DNA from 4 places in the Micromonospora sp. WMMD812 genome. Region 1 is predicted to be linked to each of the others. Evidence: riboswitches for the same ligand, from Rfam matches in the RefSeq annotation. Region 1 holds a riboswitch; each other region holds the start of a gene.

Region 1 (5,414 bases):
GCTTCTTGTCGTCGGCCCGCTTGCCGTCCCCGCCGCCCTTCCCGCCGTCCTTCTTGTCGTCCTTGGAATCGTCCCGGTCGTCCTTCCCGTGGTCCTTCGGGTCGTCCTCCCGGTCGTCGTCGAGCCGCACCTTGCCGATCTTGCAGGCGTCGCGGGGGTTGTCGACGTCGAACTTGATCAGCTTCTGGTCGTCGGTCAGCCCGACGGCCTTGAGCCCGTCTCGCCCCCCATCCCAGTCGCGGGAGGAACGGTCGCACGACTTCTCCCAGTGCCAGTCGTGGTGCGAGTCGTCCCGGGATGACTCGCGGTGCGAGTCGTCCCGCGACCCATCGGCCGCCGCGGTCGAGACGAGCGAGCCGGACATGCCGGCGCTAAGAGCGACGGACAGACCAGCCAGCAGTAGCCCCCTGTGGAGCGGATACTTCATTTGGCGCACCTTCCTGTCACGGATCAACCGGTAGCCCACTTGACGGGCATGGGGACATGAAAACAACTCGCATCCGTCGAGAAGGTGGCAGCGGCGCTGTTGCCCCCAACCGGGTGGGATTGCGCCGAACGGCGGAAATCCGCCTCGACTCGTGGCAGCGATGTGCAGAGTTCGCATACGTGTGGCTAAAGGCCACTGGCAAGGTCACGCTCAAGCCGGCGCACAAGAGCCAGGGCAGGTACGCGACGACGAGGCCGGAGGGCCACGACGAGACAGACCGGCCGAGTACGGTTCCGACGACGAGTGCGGGGACTACGGTCAAGGATCGCTGGGAGCACGGGCGGGACTTCGTCTACCACGGCTCCATTGCGCGCTCGACACGTTCCTGAACGGGCGGCGGCGGGATTGTCGCGAAGATCCTCAATGCCTCTGAAGCCAAGCCTTGATCAACGGGACCGGAGCAGCACCCCAGCTCGGAGGTGGAAGGAGTGCCGGCGTTCCATCGCGGGCAGCTAGGCGCAGCCGGGGTCAACTGCCTTCGGGACGGAGTCGAGCGCCGGGGGGACGAGGTCCTTGACTCCGAGGTGCTCCCCGGCGAGGAAGTGAAAGCCGCGTTCTCGGCTGGATCGATGCCCGATTCACTCGGCAAGCGCAGGGTGGCCTTATCGCGAAAGAGGAGTTCACCGCGACCGCCGCCCGCGCCGCGCAGGGCCCAAAACAAGTCCGGTTGCCGGTCGTGGTGGCAGTCCACGACGGTTCCGTCAGGGAGTACGACCTGTGCGCCGACGAGGTGATCGCAGGTCAGGCCGTGCTTGCGACCGAGCAGGTCGGTCCCGCCGCCAAGGGGGGCCGGCGATGCCGACGGTGGGACCGCACCCGGCGGGCAGGGTCGCGCCGCGGGCATGCAGCGCTGCGAATACGTGTCGCGGGCGGGCACCGGTGCCGACGTCCATCGCAAGGGCAGGCGCGAGTCGGAAGCTATGCGCAGTGTGACGACGAGTCCTGAACAAACGTGCAGGCGCAGACTTGCGGTGGCGGCTTGCTACGGGTGGCGAGGAATAGTGCGGTTTGCGTGGTCTGATAGGGCGGTGGAACTACGGGAGATGCGGGCGTTCGTCGTGGTCGTCGAGGAAGGGAGTCTCTCCGCCGCTGCCCGTCGGCTGCACGTGACGCAGCCCGCGCTGTCCCAGACGATCAACGCCCTCGAACGGCAGCTCGGTTTGCGGCTCCTGGTCCGCAGCAGCACCGGCGTGCGGGCCACCGAGGCGGGCATGACCCTCCTGGCCGAGGCGCGGGCGGTTCTCGCGCGGTACGACCAAGCAGTGGCCGTCGTCAACCGGCATGCCTCGACGGGCGGCGGTATGCTGCGGCTCGGGATCCCGCTGGAGCTCCCGGCCGACCTGCTGACCCGGCCGCTCGCCGACCTCGCCGAGGCCCATCCAGAGACCCGGGTGCAGGTCCGGCACATGCCCACTGCGGCGCAGTTCGAGGCGCTGCACGCCGGAGATCTCGACGTCGGGCTGGTTCGGGAACACCCGATCGGCACGGACCTGGACGCCTTCCTGGTGGTGGAGGAACGGCTGGGCGTGCTGCTGGCAACGGAACGGGCCGCAGCGCTCGCCGGGCCGGACGGAATCCGGCTGGACGACCTCGCCGGGCTGAACTGGGTCGGATTCCCCCGGTCGGGCAGCCCCGCCTGGTACGACGAGCTGACCGCGATCCTGCGCAGCCACGGGCTGGATCTCGGACCCCCCGCACCCGAAGGGCAGGCGCTGATTCCCGAGGTGAAGCTGGCGGCGGTGACCGCCGGCGGAGCGTTCGCGCTGGCGCCGCCCGGATGGTCGCCGCCACTGCCCGGCACGATCACCTGGTCGGCACTGGTCGGGCACCCCCTGATCCGCCGCACGTGGGCGGTGTGGCCGGCCAGTTCCCGTCGGCGCGACCTCGGCCGGCTGGTCGCCGCCCTCGGGGCGCAGGGGACGGACCATCTCCCGGCGGCGGCCGAGGCCCGCCCATTATGACGGCCCGCCACGGACTTGTTTCCCGCCGCTCGGCACGTGCTGGTGACGGTGTAGGCCGAGACTGACGCGACGATCGACGCGGTTGATCTTGACCGTTATCTGTTCAAGCCATGGCACCCGCCGGCGGAGAGGCTGCATCCGATGCTGGACTCGCTGCTGGAGGCGTGGCCGGCCAGCGCGGCAACCGCCACTGACCAGAGCTAGCAGCCACGGTTGGCAACCTGAACTGCACCCGGGGCGTTTCGTCTGCGGTTCCACCGGACTCGTAAGGCCGTTGCCGACATCCTCATGGCCACGGGCCGCGAATCACAACGGATCAAACCGAACGGTCCGGCCCTACCGCAGGTTGAAATGTCGGATCAGAGCCGTCAGTACATCGACGAGAGTATGCCTGCGGGCCGATGGACGAGATCTCTGCCGTCGACCTCACCGCACCCGACGAAAGGTGTGCCCACTACGGGCGACCCAACGGCGCGCGTGGTCGAGCAAATCTTCCGCGCGGTGATCGACGCCACTGACGGTCGGTTTCTGCCAAGCCCCATTTACGCCCATGAAATTTCGATCGCTGCGGCAACCGCGGCCGTAGGACGGTGCGCCGATAAACGGCCCGGCCAAATCGCGCCGGACCATACTAGCTGAAGACGCTCTGTCGCGCGATTCGAGCGAGTTATAGCTGCCATAACGATGGAGCTTGCAGGCGAGAAGTCAAGTTTGTAGCGTCGTACGTCCGACCGGGTCGTCGAGTCATCTACGCGATGACGCTCGGGCCGGATCGCCCAATCGCGATCATGCGAGCCGGGAAAATCAACCGAACATCGGGGGTGCACCCGCGGGCCCGACGGTCATGGTCGGCCGCATCCTCCCGCCCGAACCCGTCAGCTAGTCCGGTAGGGCGACATCGGAAGGAGAAACGCATTTGTTCTGCTCTCCGGCTGGTCGACGCATAAATCTCCCACCCCGCCGTGCCATCCGGGGTGGCGTAAGGCCGTTTCGTCAACTGTTCTGGCCCATTACGTCCGATAATTGAGGCTATTCGAGGGATCATCGTGACTGAGGAACGTTCTCGCAATTTGTTTCGACGCGCCATGTTGCACCGCAGTCATAGAGTGGCGCCGCTGTTGGCCGTGCTGGTAACCGCCGCCACGGCCGCGGTGGCCAGCGCTCCTGGGCATGAGCCCACCGCTCCCGGCGCGGCAGCCGCCGCCTCGGGTTCGCTGGTCATGGCCGATGTCGCGCCCGCCAAGGCCACGGCCACGGCCGGGTCCGATCCGGCCACGGCCACCGCTCAACCCGCGGCTCCGACGGTCCCGTCCGAGAAGATCCTGGACACCTCGTTCGAGTATCAGATCAACTTCTACTATTGCGGACCAGCCGCGGTGCACAACGCACTGACTGCCCTCAGCATCGACGTCAGCCAGGAGAAACTCGCCGCCGGGCTGGGCACCACGGTCCACGGCACCGATTCCGCCTTCGACACGACCCGCATGCTCAATGACGCGATCGGTGCCGAGATGTACCAGACGAAGGAGATCACGGGTCAGGAAGCCACGCCCGCTCAGATGGACCAACTGCAGGCTGAGGTCGTACACGCGACCAGCAGCGGCCATGCCGTGGTGGCCAACGTCATCGGCGGCGCGACCGACGCCAGCGGGGTCTGGCACGACTTCGCGGGCGGCCACTACGTCACCCTCATCGGCTACAGCGACGATGGGCGCGCCGTGAAGGTCGCCGACGCCTCCGGCATGTATGGCTCCAACACCTACTGGATGAGCACGATCGACATGGCCAACTGGATCGCCACCCGCGGCTACTCCGCCTGACCGCACGCCCCGCGCGCGGCCGAGAGTGCCGCTCGCGGGGCGTGCCCGCTCCGTCTGGAGGGCTCCGACGTCCGGGTGGACGCAGATGGTGCCTGCGGTGAGGTCGAGGTCGCGGGCGAGGCCGACGAGTTCGCCCCAGCGCATGCCGGTGTAGGCGGCGGTGAGGATCATCACCCGCGGGCGACGATGGCGGCGACCTGCTCAGTGCTGGCGTGGGGGCGTTACGTGCGGATGCCCTTCTGGATTCGCAGCGCAATCGTGATCTTCAGGCTGGTGACGATCACTTGCCGGCGAGGCTGCTCCCTCAGGGGGGTGTCAAACGAACGGCACCTCTCTGTGTCAACCCGTCGGCAACAGAGAGGTCTCCGTGTCCGTGATCATGGTGCGATAGACGACGTCGGCGAGGCGTCGTTTGAGGCAGCGCATGGCTTCTTTGTGGGTCTTCCCGGCCGCGCGTTTGCGCTGGTAGTAGTCCCTGCCCGGGCTCGGCCGCTGGGTTTGGGTGATTGCCATGACGTGCAGGGCATAGTTCAGCTGGCGATCGCCACGGCGTCCGGGTCGCAGCGCACCCCCCGGGTACGCGCGAGATAGCTGGCCAACTCCGCTCGCAGTACGGGCAGGCCCGTCGGCTCGGGGTAGTCCAGCGTGCCGCGCGACGCCGTCGCCATGGCGCGGCGGACACTGGTCGCCCAGGCCGTTCGCGGGAACGAACCGAGATCAGGAATCCCCGGCCGCAACTCGATGACCGGCTCGGACGCCGTCGACGGCCGCGGTTGCCGCCGCGAGTCGGGCAGATCGTGGCGTACGTCCGCGACCTGGGTGCCCGAGCCGGGCGCCGACACCAGCCACCCTTCCGCCACCAGTTGCGCGTACGCCTGCACCACCGTGCCGCGGGCCAGGCCCAGGTCGGTGGCGAGGCTCCGGCTCCCCGGCAGACGTGAGCCGGCCCGCAACCGGCCGGTCCGGATGCTGTCCCGTAACGCGTTCTCCAGCGAACGACTCGGGAAGCCCGCTCCCCGATCGAACTCCAGGTGCAGGTCAAGTGACTCCGCCACCCGCCAACGATCTCATTCCTGAGGCAGCGGCGGCGTGTTCGGCAACGACACGGGCAGTTCGGTGCCGGCGGAACGCGCAGGCACCGTGACG
Region 2 (5,414 bases), 260 kb from region 1:
CGCCGGCCGGTGGTCGTCTGGCTGCACGGCGGCTCGTACCGTTCCGGGGCCGGTTCCTGGGACCGCTACCGGACCGATCGGCTCGCCCGCGAGGGCGACGTGGTCGTCGTCAGCGTGACCTACCGGCTCGGGGCCCTCGGCTACCTGCGGGCGCCCGGGCTCTCCCCCGGCAACCTGGGCCTGCTCGACCAGATCGAGGCCCTGCGCTGGGTCCGCGACAACGCCGCGCACCTGGGCGGCGACCCGGAGAACGTGACGGTGATCGGCCAGTCGTCGGGTGCGCACTCGGTCGCCTGCCTGCTCGGCGTGGCGCAGGCGCGGCCGCTGTTCCGCCGGGCCGTGTTGCAGAGCCCGCCGCTGGGCCTGGGCCTGGGCGGCGCCGCCACCGCCGGGCGGGTCGCCGAACGTTTCCTCGCGCGGCTGGGGCGGGACCCGCACGACGCCTCGCTTGCCGAAGTGGTGACCGCGCAACGGTTGGCCGAGAAGGACCTGGCCGCGCGGCTCAGGTTCGGGCTCGCCCCGGCGTACGGGCCGGTGGCGGGCACCGATCCGCTGCCCGACGTCCGGGGTTGGCGGGAGGCGTGCCGGGCCGGCGCGGAGAACCTCGAGGTGGTGCTGGGCACCACGCACCGGGAGATCGCGTACTTCCTCGCCGGCGGTCCGCTGTCCCGGCGCGTGCCGCTGGTCGGACGTGCCGCCGAGGACGGGCTGATCGGGTTGGCGACCCGACGCGTCTTCGCCCGGCCCACGATGCGGTTCGCACGTCAGCTGGCGGCGGCCGGCGCGCGGGTCTTCGCGTACCGCATCGACGGCGCGGGCTCGACGTCGCCGTACCGGGCGTGCCACTGCAGCGACCTGCCGCTGCTGTTCGGCGACGAGGCCGCGTGGGGGCAGGCGCCGATGCTCGCCGGTCAGAGCTGGGCCGAGGTGACCGACCGGAGCGCCCCGCTGCGCGCGGCGTGGCTGTCGTTCGTGGCCCGCGGCGCGGACGCGTTGGCCGAACACGGCTGGCCGGCGTACGCGGGCCGGGGCGGCCACATCCACCACTTCGCCTAGTCCAAAAACCGGTGGAACAGCGCCGCTGTGCGCCATTACCGTGCTGCCGAACCAGGTCGTCTAGGCAAGGACGTGCCGTTGTACACCCTGTGAGACCTCCCGAGCGCTGATCTGTCGCGCGTCGCGCATCTGCGCCGCGCTCCTTTTTGCTGCGGACTTCTCACTGGAACCGGTGTACTTCTGTGCTCAATAACTGGGTTGTCGTGCCCACCTGCCTGCCGCTCGTTCTCCGCCGTTGCCACACGTGCGCGTCCGGGCGCTTCCAGGCAAGCGGCAAATTTCGCGTCAACGCTAACCACAAGCTGATCGACGCCTGGCTCCTCGTGCTCTGTACCGGTTGCGGGGAAACGGCGAAGCTCACGGTCCTGGAGCGGATGACTGTGCGCTCCGTACGACCTGAGCTGCTGGACCGGCTGCATGACAACGACCCTGGCCTGACAGCTGAGCTGCTCCAGGATCCGGTCGTGCGGCGTCGTAATCGCATCGCCCTGGACTGGGACAACGCCTGGCGCCTCGACACCGGCGGATCGGATCACCTGGACCGCGAGGTGGTCGACGTCTCGGTCCGCTTCGCGGCGCGGATCCCGGTCCGGCCGCTGCGACTGATCGCTGAAGGTTGCGGTCTTTCCCGGGCCGAGGTCGAGCGACTGGTCACGGAGGGGAAGGTCGTTTCGGCTGTCCGGCTGAGCGGCAAGCTCTCCGGCGACTTCACCTTCACGCTCAAGCGCTGAGTCCCTTCTCGGGACCAGGGGCCGGTCCGGCACGATCCGCCGGACCGGCCCCGGACGCCCGGACAAGGCTCTGGCCCGGTGGACGGATCCACCGGGCCAGAGCCACCGTCACCGGTCCGCGAACCCGGATCCCGAACCAGGATGACGAGCCCGCGGACCGGAGCCTGCGTCGCGCGAGGTTGTCAGAGGCTGAGCCGCTGGCCCGGCAAGATCAGGCCGGGGTCGTCCCCGACGACCTGCTTGTTGCGCTGGTAGAGCGACTCCCAGCCACCGGACACGTCGTGGGCGTCCGCGATCTGCGACAGCGTGTCGCCGGGCCGCACGACGTACGCGTCACCGCTGGTCGTCGGCGCGCTGCGCCGGTCGCCGCGGGTGCCGGAATTCTCCCCGCCCGACTTCGCGCCGCCGGACGACCGCTCCGACGTCGTGGTGGACTTGCCGGTGGACTTCGACGTCGAGCCGCCCTTCTTCCCGCAGGTCGGCCAGGCACCGATGCCCTGACCGTCGAGCACCTTCTCGGCGACGGCGATCTGCTCGCCGCGGCTGGCGAGGTCGGCGCGGGCGGCGTACCTGGTGCCGCCGTAGCCCTTCCAGGTGCTCTGCGAGAACTGGAGGCCGCCGTAGTAGCCGTTGCCGGTGTTGATGTGCCAGTTGCCGCCGGACTCGCACTGGGCGATGGCGTCCCAGTTGACCGCGGCCTGGGCGGGTGCCGCCGTACCGAAGAGAACGACGGCGCCGGTGACGGCCCCGGCCGCGAGGGTGCCGACGACGACGCGGCGGGTGTTCACGGCCCGGTGGCGGGCGTTGTACGTAGCTGACATGGTGATGTGTCCTCCACGCCGACGAGGTGAGCTGTCGGGTTCGGGCCGAGGAGCCCGGCCGCCGGTGGGCGGCTTCACCCCGAGGTGCCGCGAGCGGTCCGCTGGGCACCGAGGAACCTGGGTCCCCCGCTCCTGCCCGGGTGACGAGTGCCGACGACCGGCGGCAGGATTAGGCGTTACCGGTCTCGGTGTCCGCGTTCGCGAACTCGACCGTCGTTAGGCACCGTTGGCGGCGATCGCCCACTTCGTGTGAATCTCTTTACCGGTCCACGCGGGACGGTGCCGCCTCGGGTTGCGAACCCCGCCCGGCCGTGCAAGTGACCCGCCGGTGGTGCCATGGCGGCGCGCGGCCATGGCGCCGTCGGATCCGGCGACCTTGGCCGGTGTCACTCGTCCTCCGCACGGACCAGCTGCGCGAGGACGACGAGCCAGCCGGAGATGATCACCGCTCCGGCGGCGAAACGGAGGCTCGCGCTCTGCTCGCCCCACGGCGGGACGGTGAGCACGAACGCGGCGACGCCGCTGGCGGCGCTGTAGGCCGCCCACCCAGGTCTTTGCTGGCCGACGAAACGGCGGGCGAACAGCAGGCCGGCCGCGATCAGCGAGAGGAACGCGGCGGCGCCGCAGACCGTGTGCAGGACGCTGCCCGTGCTGATCTGGTCGGGCAGCCCGTCGGGGGCGCCGGGCGGCCAACCGAACGCGGGGTCGGGTCGGAAGATGCCACCGCCGACCATCGCCACGGCGTACACCGCGACCAGCACCGGCCCGGCCGTGCCCGCCCGGCCGGGCCGCAGCGCCTGCCACAGACCCACCGCGAACGCGCCGGAAAGCAGACCGGTGACGACGAAGGCCCCTGTCTGCAGCCAGCCGAGGTCACCCAGGGTGAGGGCGCTGATCGCGTGCCGACGGAGGTCGAAGCCGGGCCGGGTGAGGGCCTGCGCGAACGACAGGACGGGGAAGACCAGACCGGCGAGGGTGCCGCAGGTCAGCAGGAGCCGGGTTCGGCGGTGACGGACCGGGGTGTTTCCATGACGGATGGCGACGGTTGATCTCATGGGCGGCGTCCTTTCGTGACGGCTGTGACATGCCGACGAACGGAGTGCGGGCGGATCGACAGCGTCGGAGAGAATTTCGTGGACGGGAACCGGGCAGGTCAGGCCGCCGCGCTGTCCAGGTTTGCCGGGGGGAGTCAGCGGTGAAGGTAGGGCGGCACAGATATCTGAGGGGGACCGCCATGTCCGAGACAAGCCACAACGACAGCGCCGACCGTCCCGACGGGGTGACCGACCCACTGCTGTGGCGGCTCGCCCTCGGGGTGGCCGACGCGCACGAGCCCGACGGCGAGGGCGGCTGTCGCAACCTGCTCTGCGACGGCGAGGCGTGGCCGTGCACGCCGTGGAACAACGCCCAGCGGGCGCTGCAGATCGCGCAGGCCGAGGAGTCGGCGGAGGCGACCGGCGAGACGGTGGCTTACCCCGGCTGGTCGGGCGTTCCGGTGCGGCCGGCGGCCCGTCGAGCGGGCGCGGCGGCGCGTGCGTCGGAGGCGACCGCCTCGGCCGCCTGACGCGCTGCGGCCACGAATATGCCGTGCACACCGGGGGTCGACCCTCTACGGTTCCGGCCGTGACCCTCGACATCGTGTGCCTGGCGGACCGCCCGGACGTCGCCCCGCTGCTCGACGAGGACTTCGAGGGCGCGTGGCCGCCGTTCATGCTCTGGGATCCGATGGGCGCCGTGTACTACACCGTGGCCCACGACCTGTACCCGGAGTTCGTGTTCGCCGCCATCGACACCGACGAGCCGGGCCGCGCCGTGGCGCGGGCGTACGCCGTGCCGTTCCGCTGGACGGAGGACGAACTGCCCGACGGCGGCTGGGACCGGGTGATCCAGCGGGCCGCCATCAACCGGCTCAGCGGCGCCGACACCAACATCGTGTCGGCGCTGGAGATCTGCATCCGCCCCGACCGGCGCGGCGGCGGGCTGTCCGCGCTGATGCTCGACGCGATGCGCCAGGGCGTGGCGAAGCGCGGCTACGACACGCTGGTCGCACCGGTCCGTCCGAGCGGCAAGCACACCCGACCGGACCTGCCGATGACCGAGTACGCCGCCCAGCTCCGCCCCGACGGCCTGCCGGTCGACCCGTGGTTGCGGGTCCACGTCCGCGCCGGCGGCACCATCGAACGCGTCGCTCCCCGCTCAATGACGATCACCGGAACGCTCGCCGACTGGCGCCGCTGGACGGGCCTGCCGTTCGACACCAGCGGGCCGGTGCGCGTGCCGGGCGCCTTGGTGCCGGTACAGTGCGACGTGGCGCACGACTATGCCGTCTACGTCGAGCCGAACGTCTGGGTGCGGCACCGACTCTGACCGCGCCCGATCGCCACCGGGTTCGGTACGTTGTTCCTCACGGTCCGACAGCCGTCACGGTCCGACCGCTGTGACGGCAGGGACGCCGATCGGCGGCCAGTCATCGGGAGGCGCCAGATGATCTTCATTACCGCCAAGTTCCGGGTGCTGCCCGACTACGCCGACCGCTGGCCCGAGATCGCCGGCGACTTCACCCGGGCCACCCGCGCCGAGTCGGGCTGCCTGTGGTTCGACTGGTCCCGCAGCGTCGACGACCCGACCGAGTACGTGTTGGTCGAGGCATTCCGGGACGGGGACGCCGGCGCGGCGCACGTGCAGTCCGAGCATTTCCGGACCGCCCAGCGGACCCTGCCGCCGCACCTCGCCGAGACTCCCCGGATCGTCAACATGACGATCCCGCAGGACGACTGGTCCGAACTCGGCGAGATGGCCGTCCCCG
Region 3 (5,414 bases), 2.5 Mb from region 1:
GTAGAGCGCCCGGGTCAGCTGCTCCTCGTCCTCGTCGGCGGCGCGACCGTCGCGGATCAGCTCCTCGTGGCTGACCTTGAGGAAGAAGACCCCGCTGGCCAGCACCGCCGCGAGGTGGTCGCCGGAGAGGTCGACCACCACCCGGCCGCCGTTGGCGCCGAGATCCGCGGCGAACCGCCGGTACAGGTCCGCCGGGACGAGCATGGGGTCGTTCGGCCCGCTGAGCACGCTGACCGGCGCGCGCAACCCCTCGCCGAGCGCCAGGTTGTAAAGCTCGTCCAGCTCGTGCCGGCCCAGCGGCTGTCCCGGCACCGCCACGATCTCCTGCCGGGAGCCCTCGCGTCGATCGTGGACGTAGCCGCCGCAGCCGGACTCGCGGACCACCACCTTGAGGTCCACTCCCTCGCTGACCAGCAGCGGCTCCAGCACCTGGCCGATCTCGCCGCCGAGCGCCGTGCAGAGCACGACCTCGCCACCGAGCGAAACGATCATCCGGGCCTGCCAGACGCCCTGCCCGCCCGGGTGCAGGTGGATCTCCGGTTGGCCGCTCGGCTGGTCCACCGTCACCGTGAGCAGGGGCGTGGGGGCGAAGACCATCACGTGCCCGCTCATGCTTCGTATCCGTCCATGGGTCCCGCCACCTCTCCTCGGCCCGTCTCCGCGCCTGATTCCCCGCCGGTTGACCGTCATGCGAACGGGACCCGAACGCGCGGTATCCGGTCGGCGGCCGTCCGGGCGTTGCCAGCCGGGGCGGCGTACGCGACGATCGGGCGATCGACGGCGGTGGGGAGACGGTGTGCTCAGGCGCGATTCGTTCAGCTACACCGTCCAGGCCCGGTGCCGCGCGGCGGAGGCCGCCGCGCTGCTGGGCGACCTGAGCCGGCAGGGCGAGCTGCACCCGCTCATCGTCGGAGTGCGTGAGCTTCCGCCCCGGCCGGGCGCGCGAGCCAGCTACGCCATCACCGACCGGCTGGCCGCCGGCCCGGTCCGATTCCCGGTGACCTACCGGGCGGATGTGCTGATCAGCACCGACGACGAGGTCGTCACGGTGGCGCGGCAGTGGCCCGCCACGACGGTGCGCAACCACACGCGGCTGCGTGCCGAGCCGGGTGGGCTGCTCCGGATCGAGGTCGAGATCACCCTCTCCGCGCCGGCGCCCCTGTTCGGGTACGCCTTCCGGCAGGCCCGCGCCGCCCACCTGGCGCTGGCGACCCGGCTCGGCGCGGTGCTCGACCGGGACGGCGGCCCGACGCCCGCCGGCTGACCGCCCACCGTCAGGCCGACCGGCGTCCGGCCACCGCCGGGCGCCGGCGGGTCGCGACCGGGACGGCCCGGCGCAGCCGGCCCCACGGCTTGTACGTGGACAGGACGGTCGCGACGACCATCAGGGTCGTCGACACGGCGGGCGCGATCACCAGGTCGGCCCGGTCGCGGGCCGGCAGGGCCGCGCCGAGTTCGCCGGCGGCGCGCAGGTTCGGCGTGAGCAGCGCCAGGACCAGCACGACCATCACCGTGGTGATCAGCAGCTTGACCAGCACCCAGCGGTGCCGCAGCAGCCCCCACGGGGTGAGCAGCGCGCTGACCACGCCGACCAGCCAGACGATCACACTGAGCGGTGCGAACAGCGCCGTGCCGAGCAGCGCGGTGACCGGGTAGACCACGGTCGGATCGGCGCCGCGCAGCACGGCGACGCCGAGGGTGAGCAGGACCAGGTCGATGCCGAGCCACCCCAGTGAGGTGACCAGGTGCGCGGTGAGCAGCGCCTTGCGGGTGCCGGGCGGGATCCGGGTCATGCCGTGATGCTGCCCGCTCCGGCGCGCCGCCTCGTCCGGCGACCGGCGACACCGCGGCTACGCCCCGGGACGTAGCCGAGGCGGCGACGTGCGTACGCGGGTGGTCCGCCACGCGCGGCGGACCACCCGCGGGCCTGGGTCAGTACACCGAGAGGTGCACGTGGTTGGTGTGGTCGCTGGACGGGTCGCCGCCGGCCCCGCTGTACGACTTCCACCCGCTGCTGGGCAGCCAGATCTGCCGGTACCAGATCACGTAGAGCACGGCGAGTCGATCGGAGTTGCGGATGAAGTACGCCGCGAGGTTGTTGCCGTACGTCTTGTCGCCGCCGGTGGCGTCGCCGCCGAAGCCGCTCTTCTGGGCGGCGAAGTCGCAGGCCCGGCCCTTCGGGTGCTCACCCGAGCCGCCGCTGCGGTAGCAGGAGACGTACCGGGTGAACCCGGCGGCCTTGGCCTGGTTGAGCGCGTGCAGCAGGCGCGGGGTGATGCAGCCGTTCGCCGGGGTCGGGTCGTTGACGCTGCACGACTCCGAGGGCCAGGAGCCGTCGGAGTTGCGCGGCGCCGGCGTGGCCGTCGCGGTGGAGGTGCCCCGGTTGGAGCTGTCGGTGGTGGTGGCCGCGCGGTTGTTCGCGACGGTCAGCGCCCGTTCGGCCTGCTCCTTCCGCTTGGCCATCACCGCGACCTGCTTGCGCTGCTCGCGGATCTCGCCGTCGAGCGCGGTCCGGGTGCGGGTCACCTCGTCGCGGGTCTCCAGCAGGTCGCGCAGCACCCGGTCCTCGTTGGCGGCGACCGCGTCCAGGGCGGCCGCCCGGTCCATGAAGCCGTCCGGCGTGTTGCTGTTGAGCAGCGCCGACACCGTGCCGAGCCGACCGGTGCGATAGGCCACCCCGGCGATCTCGCCGACCTTCTCGCTGCGGACGCCCAACTGGGCCTCGGTGGTCTTCAACTGGCCGGTGAGCTGCTCCTGCCGCTTGACCGACCGGTCGAGGGCGGCCTTCGCGTCCAGGTAGCCCTTGCTGGCCGCCTCGAGTTGGGCGCGCAGGGCGGGGCTGCCGCCCTCGTCGTCCTGGCCCGGCGCGGCGGCGAGCCGGCCGGTCGGGGGAGCGGCCGCGGCGGCGGTGCCGGGGGCGATCGCGACGCCGAGGGCGAGCGTCGCGGCGATCAGGGCCGCCATCCGGGCGGCGCGTCGTCGTACGGGTGCCACTACTGGCATGCACATGTCCTTCCGTCAGCCGCCGACCGGGTTAGCTGACGGGTTCGGGACGGAAGATCCCTACCGCTGATGCGGATGCACCCCACGAACATGGTTCCCCGGCTCGCCGCGTCGGGCGATTAGGCGACGGCCACCGCCGGCGCCGATGGGCGCCGCCTGCCGGAGGCCGGGACCGAGACTACCGGTGCCAGAGGGGCCTGCGCAGCAGATGTGACTCTCGGTGCTGCCGTGGTTACCGATAATTCCGGCATAAGTGGACAATACACACACAGAATTAAGGTTGTGCTCATTACCACTCAACCGGCCCGCAGGCCCCAGGCGTCGCTCCGGGCTCGATCTGCAGCGTGGCGTGGTCGATGTGGAAGTCCTCGTGCAGCGCGGCCCGCGCGGCGGTGAGCACCGCGCCGACGTCGGCCTCGGGCGCCATGGTGAGGTGCGCGGAGGCCACGTCCATGCCCGAGGTGAGCGTCCAGACGTGCAGGTCGTGGACGCCGGCCACGCCCGGTACGGCGGCCAGCCGGTCGTGTACCGCGGTCACCTGGAGGTGCTTCGGGGCCGCCTGGACCAGGATGCGGACCGCGGCGCGCCCGAGCCGCCAGGTGCGGGGCAGGATGAACACGCCGATGGCCACCGCGACCAGCGGGTCGGCCCACCACCAGTCGGTCACCGCGATGAGCGCCGCCGCGCCGATCACGCCGAGCGAGCCGAGCAGGTCGCCGAGCACCTCGAGGTAGGCCCCCTGCAGGTTGATGCTCTCCCCGGCTCCCGGGCGCAGCAGCGCGAACGCGACCAGGTTGGCCAGCAGGCCCAGCACGGCGACCGCCAGCATCGGACCGGCGAGCACCTCCGGCGGGTCGCCGAACCGGCCGACCGCCTCGACCACCACGTAGACCGCGACGCCGGAGAGCAGGACGGCGTTGGCCAGCGCGGCCAGCACCTCGAGCCGGTAGAGGCCGAAGGTGCGCTGCGGGTCCCGGTTGGCGTGCCGGGTGGCGGTGATCGCGGCGAGGGCCATGCCGATGCCGAGCACGTCGGTGAACATGTGCCCGGCGTCGGAGAGCAGGGCCAGCGACCCGGTGCGGAACGCGGCCACCGCCTCGACCGCCATCAGGCTGCTCAACAGGGCGAATGCTGCCCAGAGCCGGCCACGGTGGTGCTGTGCGGCGTTCGCCACCGACCCGTGGTGGTCATGACCTGCGCCCACCAGCCCACCCTCCGCCGACGGTCCCGACCGGTCAAATATATGCTCACATCGCTATGTATGCAAGTGACTGGTCGTAACCGACCCGGACGTGGCGGCCTCGCCCGTCAGCGGGTCGGGTCGATCGTGGTGAGCCGCTGGGTCGCCCGGGAGAGCGCCACGTACAGCGTCCGGACGCCCGATCCCGGGTCGGCCCGGATCTCGCTCGGCGCGACCAGCACCACCCCGTCGTACTCCATACCCTTCGCCTCCAGGCTGGTCACCACCTGGAGGCGGGGTACGCCGAGCGCGCCGAGCCAGCCGGCCACCTCATCGCGGCGCGGCACCGGCGTGATCACCCCGACCGTCCCCTCCACCTCGCCGAGCACCCCCGTCACGGCCGCCACCGTGCTGGTCTCGAGCTGCGCGGCCGGCACGACGAGCTCGACCGGGTCGACCCCGGTGGAGCGGACCGCCGTGGGCAGGCTGAGGTCCGGGTCGAGCCGGCGGATCTCGGCCGCCGCCACCGCGAAGATCTCTGCGGAGTTGCGGTAGTTCGTGGTGAGGGTGAACTGGTGCCGGCGACGGCGTCCCAGGGCCTGGTCCCGGGCGCGGGTCAGCTCCGCCGGGTCACCCGTCCACGCGGTCTGAGCCGGGTCACCCACCACCGTCCAGGACGCCAGCCGTCCGCGCCGGCCGATCATCCGCCACTGCATCGGCGACACGTCCTGCGCCTCGTCCACCACCACGTGCGCGTACTCCCGGTAGTCCTCCGGGCGCTGCCGCGCCGCCGCCCGCGCGGCCCGCTGCCGATCGCCGAACGTGCTCAGCTCGCGTACGCCGCCGGCGAGCTGGAACGGGTCGCGCTTCGGCCGGGGCGGCTGGACCGGCTTGCCGAGCAGCGCGTCCAGTTCGTCGAGGAGCGCCACGTCCGCGACGGTCAGCCCCTCGGTGTCCAGCGTCCGGTACGCCGCCTCCAGCAGCCGCACCTCCCGCCCGGTCAGGACACCGCCGGCGTACCGGCGCAGCCGTCCCGGGCGCGCCAGCCAGCCCAGCACGTGTCGCGGGTGCAGACGGGGCCACCAGGCCTTGAGGAACTCCCGGAACTCCGGCCGATCGACGATCTCGTCCTCGAAGGCGCGCTGCTCCGGCAGCCGGTCGATGCCCAGGCGCCGGGCCTGCGCCCAGAGCGCCGCGAAGACTCCGTCGAAGCCGGCCCGCCGCACCTCGT
Region 4 (5,414 bases), 910 kb from region 1:
CGGGCACGGTCCCGCTCGGCACGGCCGGGCCGCCCGCCGGCTCCGGCGAGTCGGCCACGCCGGCCCGGACGCCGGCCGCGCCCGCCGATCCGGCCGAGTCGGGGGTGTCGGGCCGGACGCCCACCGACCAGGCCGGCCCGCCCGCCGTGCCGGCCCCTCGCGGGGGAGTCGTCACAGCCGACGAACGGGCGGCGTACGCCGACACGCGCTGACGCCGTCCACGCTGGTCGGAGCCCTCGGCGCGGCGAATCCGACACGCCCGGCACCGATGCGACGAGGCGGCACCGACGGTAGCGTGGTCACGTGCTTCCCGTCGCGCTCACCTGTCCCCTGTGGTGGGTGGCGCGGTGGGCGACGCGGCTGCTGACCAGCCTCGCCGTCGCCGGCGCGCTGACCCTCGGGGCGGCGACGGCACCGGCGGCATCGGCGGCACCCGAGGCGCCGCCGGTGACTGTCGGCGGGCGACCGTCCACACCCGGCGGTCCGCTGCCGTGCGCCAGTGTCGAGCTGGCCCGCACCGCCGGTCCGGGCACGGCGGTCCCGCCGCACGCGCCGGCCGACGCCCGGCCCGGCGTGGTCCACGCCCAGGTCGACGCCCTCCCCGGCGGGCTCCCCGCGGTGGCCGCCGCACCGGCACCGGCGTCCGCCGTCGCGGCCCAGCAGCGGGCGCCGCACGCGCCCGCCCCGGCCGTCCGGGCGCCGCGCGCGCCGCCGGCCGCCTGACCCGTCCGCGGGAACGTTCTCCCGCCGTACCTGTCGAACCCTGCCCACCGCACCCCCGGCCTCCCTCGTGCTCCGCACCCGCCCGAGCGCCGGTGGTCGTGCGGTTCCCCCGCATCCGCAGCCCGTGAGGTGCCGCCATGGAGAAGACCGTTCTCTACCAGTTTCTGATCGAGGTGCCGCAGGCCGCCGCCATCTGGTCGGCCCTGCTGGTGCTCGCGCTGACCGTGCTCACCGTGCTGGCGGCGCGCCCGCACCGCGACCGCCCGGACGACGGCCCGTCCGCCGGGGGGCCGAGCGACCGGGAGCTGGCCGAGACCGAGGCCGCCGACCTGTCCCGGTACGCCGAGGAGGTGGCCGTCGCGGCGGCCGGGGCCGCGCAGACCGCCCGTCGCCGCCGGGCCGACTGGCTGGCCGCCCAGACCGACGCCGAGCGGGCCTGGGCGGCGTACGACGCGGCGGAGAGCGCTGCCCGGCGGTTCGCCGGCGCGGCTGCCCTGCCGACGCCTCGGACCCCCCGCACACCGGCCGAGTACGCGGCGAGGGAGCGGTACCTGCACCGGGCTGCCACGGCCGCGCACTGGCGCGGGGATCTGACCCTGCGGCAGCTCGGTGACGTGTTCGGCCACCGCAACGGCTGGGACGCCCGCCGGCACCCGGTCGAGCAGGAGGTGCTGCTGGCACGGATGCTCCGGGACGGCAGGCGGGCCGACTACCGGGCCGCGGCGGAGCGGGAGCGCGCGGCGTGGCGGGCCGCGGAGTTGGCCGCCGAGGCGGCACGTAGCCTCGCCGCCGAGGCGTACGCGGCGACGGCCCGCCTTCGGCCGCTCCGGGTCCCGGCGGCCCGCCGGGAGCCCGCGGCACCGCGCCCGGCCGCCGCGCGGCGTTGGCGTCCGGCCCGGGTGGGTTGACGGCGGGGATGTTCCGTGAGCCCGGTCACAGATCGGTGGAAACGGTCAGCCGGTACAGGGCGCACCAATTCCGGGCCGATTCCGGCGAGGTTGCCGACGACCCGTCCGGTTGTCGCCCTCGGGTGCCACGAGAACTGCCTGTCCCATTGAGGCACGACAGTGTCCGTACGCACGGAAAAGATTTCCATGATCGACGTTTACGCAGGTGAGATGGGGTTGGCAGGGTGAGTACCGACCAGTAGTGTCGGCCCGTCCGGTGCGGTAATCGATCGCAAGAGGCGACGCCGCGCCGACCCGCCTAATCGTGATCCACGAGCCGGGGACCCATAAGTACGTCCGGGGTGAATCCGCGAGCCACAGCCCGCGGTAGGGCGATCTTCCCGCCCGAATCCGTCAGCTAACCCGGTAGGCGGTGTCGGAAGGAGTTCCATCCTCGTGCAGCACCCTTTCATCCCCCGCTGGTCCCCGCCCCTCCACGGCATCGCGGTGCCGACGCTCGCCCGTCCCGTGACGGCGAGCTGATCCCGGCAGCCGCCCTTTCCGCCCGGGCCACCGGGCGCTTCCCCTGAGCGGTCCACCACCCGCGGACGACGTCCGCGCGGTCGCGCCTGCCCATGTCCCGGCTCCGGCGCGGTGCACCGCTCTCCCCCTGAGCCCGTGGAGGATCTTGTGAAGCACACCCTGAAGCGCCAGCTTCGCCGTCTCGCCACCCAGCGTCCGTTCCAGGTCGTCGCGGCGTCCGCCGCGGCGCTGGTGATCGCGTCCAGCACCGGCGCGCTGCTCAGCACCGCCGACGACGCGCCCGCCACCCAGCAGGCCTCGGCCGCCGTCGCCGAGCTGCGCAGCGACACCGTCGCCTCCCGCGGCCAGGAGCGCACCACCCCCTCGGCCAGCGGCTCCCCGTCGACCAGCGCCCCGTCGTCGAGCGCGTCGCCCGCCGCGAAGAAGGCCGCCGACCCGGACCTGACCCGCAAGCCGGAGCCGCCGAAGCCGCCGGCCAGCAAGATCCTGGACTACGACTACCAGGCGCAGACGACCTACTTCTACTGCGGCCCGGCCGCCACCCGTAACGCGCTCAGCGCCGCCGGCGTCGACCGGAGCCAGGACGACCTGGCCGCCCAGCTCGGCACCACCGAGATGGGCACCAACTCCGCCGAGGACACCACCCGCGTGTTGAACGCCGTCGTCAAGGGCAACCCGTACCGGACCCGGATGTTCCCGAACGCGCCGAGCCCGGCCCAGATGGACCAGCTCCAGGCCGACGTGGTCAACGCGATCACCGACGGGCGCGGCGTGGTCGCGAACATCGTCGGCGACGCCACCGACACCAACGGTGGCTGGCACTCCTTCTCGGGCGGGCACTACATCGCCGTGGTCGGCTACCGGGACAACGGCCGGACCGTCAAGATCGCCGACTCGGCGAACCCGGCGCTCCCGTCGTACTGGATCACCACCATCGACCTGGCGAACTGGATGACCAGCCGCGGCTACTCCGCCTGACCGTCCGCGCCTCCGTCGGGCGCCGGCACCCCGCACGGGGGCCGGCGCCCGATGTCGTTTCCGCGCCGCCCGATGTCGGATGCGCTACCCGCCATCTGCCGGCCGCCTCTCGCCCGACGCGCCGGCCCGGTGGCAGACTGCGGTTCATGGTCGATGACACCCGCGCCCGCGCCGACCGCCCGCCCGTCCTGGTGCTCCTGCACGGCATGGGCGCCACGGGTGAGGTGTGGCTGCCCTGGGCGCCGCTGCTCGAACGTTGGTGGCCGGGCCGGTGGCTGGCGCCGGACCTCGCCGGCCACGGCTGGGCGCCGCCGCTGCCGGGGTACTCCTTCGCCGCACTGGCCGACCGGGTCGCCACCGCGCTCGCGCCGACGGACCGCCTGGTCGTGTTGGGGCACTCGCTCGGTGGGGTGGTCGGTCTGGCCCTGGCCGCCCGCGCCGGCGGGCTGCCCGTGGACGCGGTGATCGGCCTCGGCATCAAGGCCGTCTGGTCGGAGGCCGAGCTGGCCAAGGCCCGCGACCTCGCCGACCGCCCGGTCACCTGGTTCGCCAGCCGGGACGAGGCGGCCCGCCGCTACCTGCGCGTCTCCGGCCTGGCCGGGCTGCTCGCCCCGGACCACCCGGTGGTCGAGGGCGGGCTGCGCCAGGTCGACGGGCGGTGGCGGCTGGCGATGGACCCGGGGGCGTTCGCGGTGGGCGAGCCGAACCTGCCGGCCCTGCTGGCCGCCACGGACGTGCCGGTCCTGCTCGCCCGGGGCGAACACGACCCGATGGTCACCGACGCACAGCTCAAGGAGTTGGGCGTGCCGGTGGCCACCCTGCCCGGGCTCGGGCACAACGCCCACGTCGAGGACCCGGCCGCGGTGCTCGCGCTGGCCGACCCGTACCGCTGAGCCGCGCCCCGAGCCGGCGGCCACCGCTCTGCGGCGGCCGCCAGCTCGGGGAGGCGACGGCTCAGGCGGTGGGGGACAGGGGCGCCGCGTCCGGCTCCACGGGCGGGGCGATCCGCGGGGCCGGCGGGCTCCAGCCCGGCTCCAGCTCCCGCCGTGCGGCGTCCAGGAACGCGTCGGCGTACGACGCGGCCGGGAAGTCGCCGAGGTAGCGCCGCCGGGTGGCCCAACGCTCCGGCGCCAGCGGGTCGGCGCCGAGCAGCCGGTCCAGCACCTCATCCAGATTGGTCATGTCCCGGCGCAGCACGTAGCCCGCCCCGGCCAGCGGGAACCGCTCGGGGAACCGGTCGCCCTCGGCACCCATGTCGGTCACCGCGAAGGGCTTGCCGGAGTACAGGTAGTCCGAGATCACCCCGGAGACGTCGGAGATCAACGCGTCCGAGCGGTTCACGCACTCCACCAGGCTGAGATCCCGGCTGGCGGCCGCGCCCCAGACGTGCGGCCGGCCGGTCCGCGCGCGGTCCGCCGCCAGCAGCTCGGTCAGCCGGCCCAGCTGTCGGGCCGAGGCCGGGTTCTGGGCGGTGTACGGGTGGGCGCGCAGGATCACCGTCGCCCCCCGGTCGAGCAGTCGCCGCAGCAGCGGTTCGGCCACCGGCAGCGAGCAGTAGTCCGCGTCGGCGTGGTGCCCGGTCCAGGTCGGGGTGTAGAGCACCGTCCGGGGCGCTCCGGCGGGCAGCGGCTCCGGGCGTACCCCGATGGACTCGACCTGCGGGCGGCCCACCACCACGAACTTCTCCGCCGGGATGTCCACCCCGGCCCGGGCGTAGCGCTCGATCGCCGCCGGCCCGGCCACGAAGATCCGGTCGAAGATCGCGGAGACCGGGTTGGCGCTCGGCGCCTTGTCGCTGTCGCCGTGGTGCAGCTGGATGTGGGTGAGCTGGGTGAACCGGATGCAGTGGCTGTTCTTGGCGCCGTGGTTGACGTAGAAGGCCACCTTCAGGCTCGGCGCCAGCGCCTCGTCCATCGCGCGCAGGGTCGGGCAGTAGACCACCGGCGCGGTGGTCGCCGCGGCGACCGGGGCCAGGAACTCGGGCTCGCGGAGCAGCACCACGAACGGCCGGCCGATCCGTTCCAGGTACGGCAGCCACATGGTGACCTGGTACTCCGACCCGGGCGGGGCGGAGAAGTAGAGCAGGAACTCGGGCTCGTGCCGGCGCAGCGCCCGACCCACCGCGCCGCCGCCGGCGGGTGGCCGGAGCCGGCGCCGGGCCAGGTCGAGCGCGACCGCCCCGGCCCCGGCACCGACCAGCAGGGCCGCCACCAGGGCGACGACGGCCGGCAGGGTCGCCGCGGCGGCCAGCGCGACGGCGGCGAGGAGCCCGAGCAGCACGCC

Evidence for each region. A riboswitch is a leader RNA that binds a small molecule or an ion and turns the genes downstream of it on or off. The one in region 1 is predicted to bind cyclic di-AMP.
Region 2: it holds a riboswitch for cyclic di-AMP, as region 1 does, so the genes downstream of both, O7603_RS08445 (transglycosylase family protein) here and O7603_RS07320 (C39 family peptidase) in region 1, are expected to answer to the same signal.
Region 3: it holds a riboswitch for cyclic di-AMP, as region 1 does, so the genes downstream of both, O7603_RS28675 (hypothetical protein) here and O7603_RS07320 (C39 family peptidase) in region 1, are expected to answer to the same signal.
Region 4: it holds a riboswitch for cyclic di-AMP, as region 1 does, so the genes downstream of both, O7603_RS11295 (C39 family peptidase) here and O7603_RS07320 (C39 family peptidase) in region 1, are expected to answer to the same signal.

The regions. Positions count from the first base shown of each region.
Region 1 is NZ_CP114904.1:1,586,319-1,591,732, forward strand. It holds gene O7603_RS07310 (DUF4394 domain-containing protein) at 1-427, opposite strand, end outside; gene O7603_RS07315 (LysR family transcriptional regulator) at 1,516-2,448, shown strand; cyclic di-AMP (ydaO/yuaA leader) riboswitch at 3,212-3,358, shown strand; gene O7603_RS07320 (C39 family peptidase) at 3,495-4,268, shown strand; gene O7603_RS07325 (hypothetical protein) at 4,608-4,781, opposite strand; gene O7603_RS07330 (GntR family transcriptional regulator) at 4,799-5,323, opposite strand.
Region 2 is NZ_CP114904.1:1,848,012-1,853,425, forward strand. It holds gene O7603_RS08435 (carboxylesterase family protein) at 1-1,056, shown strand, start outside; gene O7603_RS08440 (DUF1062 domain-containing protein) at 1,260-1,787, shown strand; gene O7603_RS08445 (transglycosylase family protein) at 1,970-2,608, opposite strand; cyclic di-AMP (ydaO/yuaA leader) riboswitch at 2,611-2,794, opposite strand; gene O7603_RS08450 (DUF998 domain-containing protein) at 2,995-3,663, opposite strand; gene O7603_RS08455 (hypothetical protein) at 3,843-4,172, shown strand; gene O7603_RS08460 (N-acetyltransferase) at 4,232-4,975, shown strand; gene O7603_RS08465 (putative quinol monooxygenase) at 5,093-5,414, shown strand, end outside.
Region 3 is NZ_CP114904.1:6,182,017-6,187,430, forward strand. It holds gene O7603_RS28660 (PfkB family carbohydrate kinase) at 1-612, opposite strand, end outside; gene O7603_RS28665 (SRPBCC family protein) at 797-1,264, shown strand; gene O7603_RS28670 (hypothetical protein) at 1,275-1,793, opposite strand; gene O7603_RS28675 (hypothetical protein) at 1,933-3,003, opposite strand; cyclic di-AMP (ydaO/yuaA leader) riboswitch at 3,008-3,139, opposite strand; gene O7603_RS28680 (cation diffusion facilitator family transporter) at 3,293-4,207, opposite strand; gene O7603_RS28685 (AAA family ATPase) at 4,312-5,414, opposite strand, start outside.
Region 4 is NZ_CP114904.1:2,496,860-2,502,273, reverse strand. It holds gene O7603_RS11310 (acyltransferase family protein) at 1-212, shown strand, start outside; gene O7603_RS11305 (hypothetical protein) at 304-723, shown strand; gene O7603_RS11300 (hypothetical protein) at 861-1,631, shown strand; cyclic di-AMP (ydaO/yuaA leader) riboswitch at 1,917-2,058, shown strand; gene O7603_RS11295 (C39 family peptidase) at 2,289-3,131, shown strand; gene O7603_RS11290 (alpha/beta fold hydrolase) at 3,278-4,024, shown strand; gene O7603_RS11285 (CDP-glycerol glycerophosphotransferase family protein) at 4,086-5,414, opposite strand, start outside.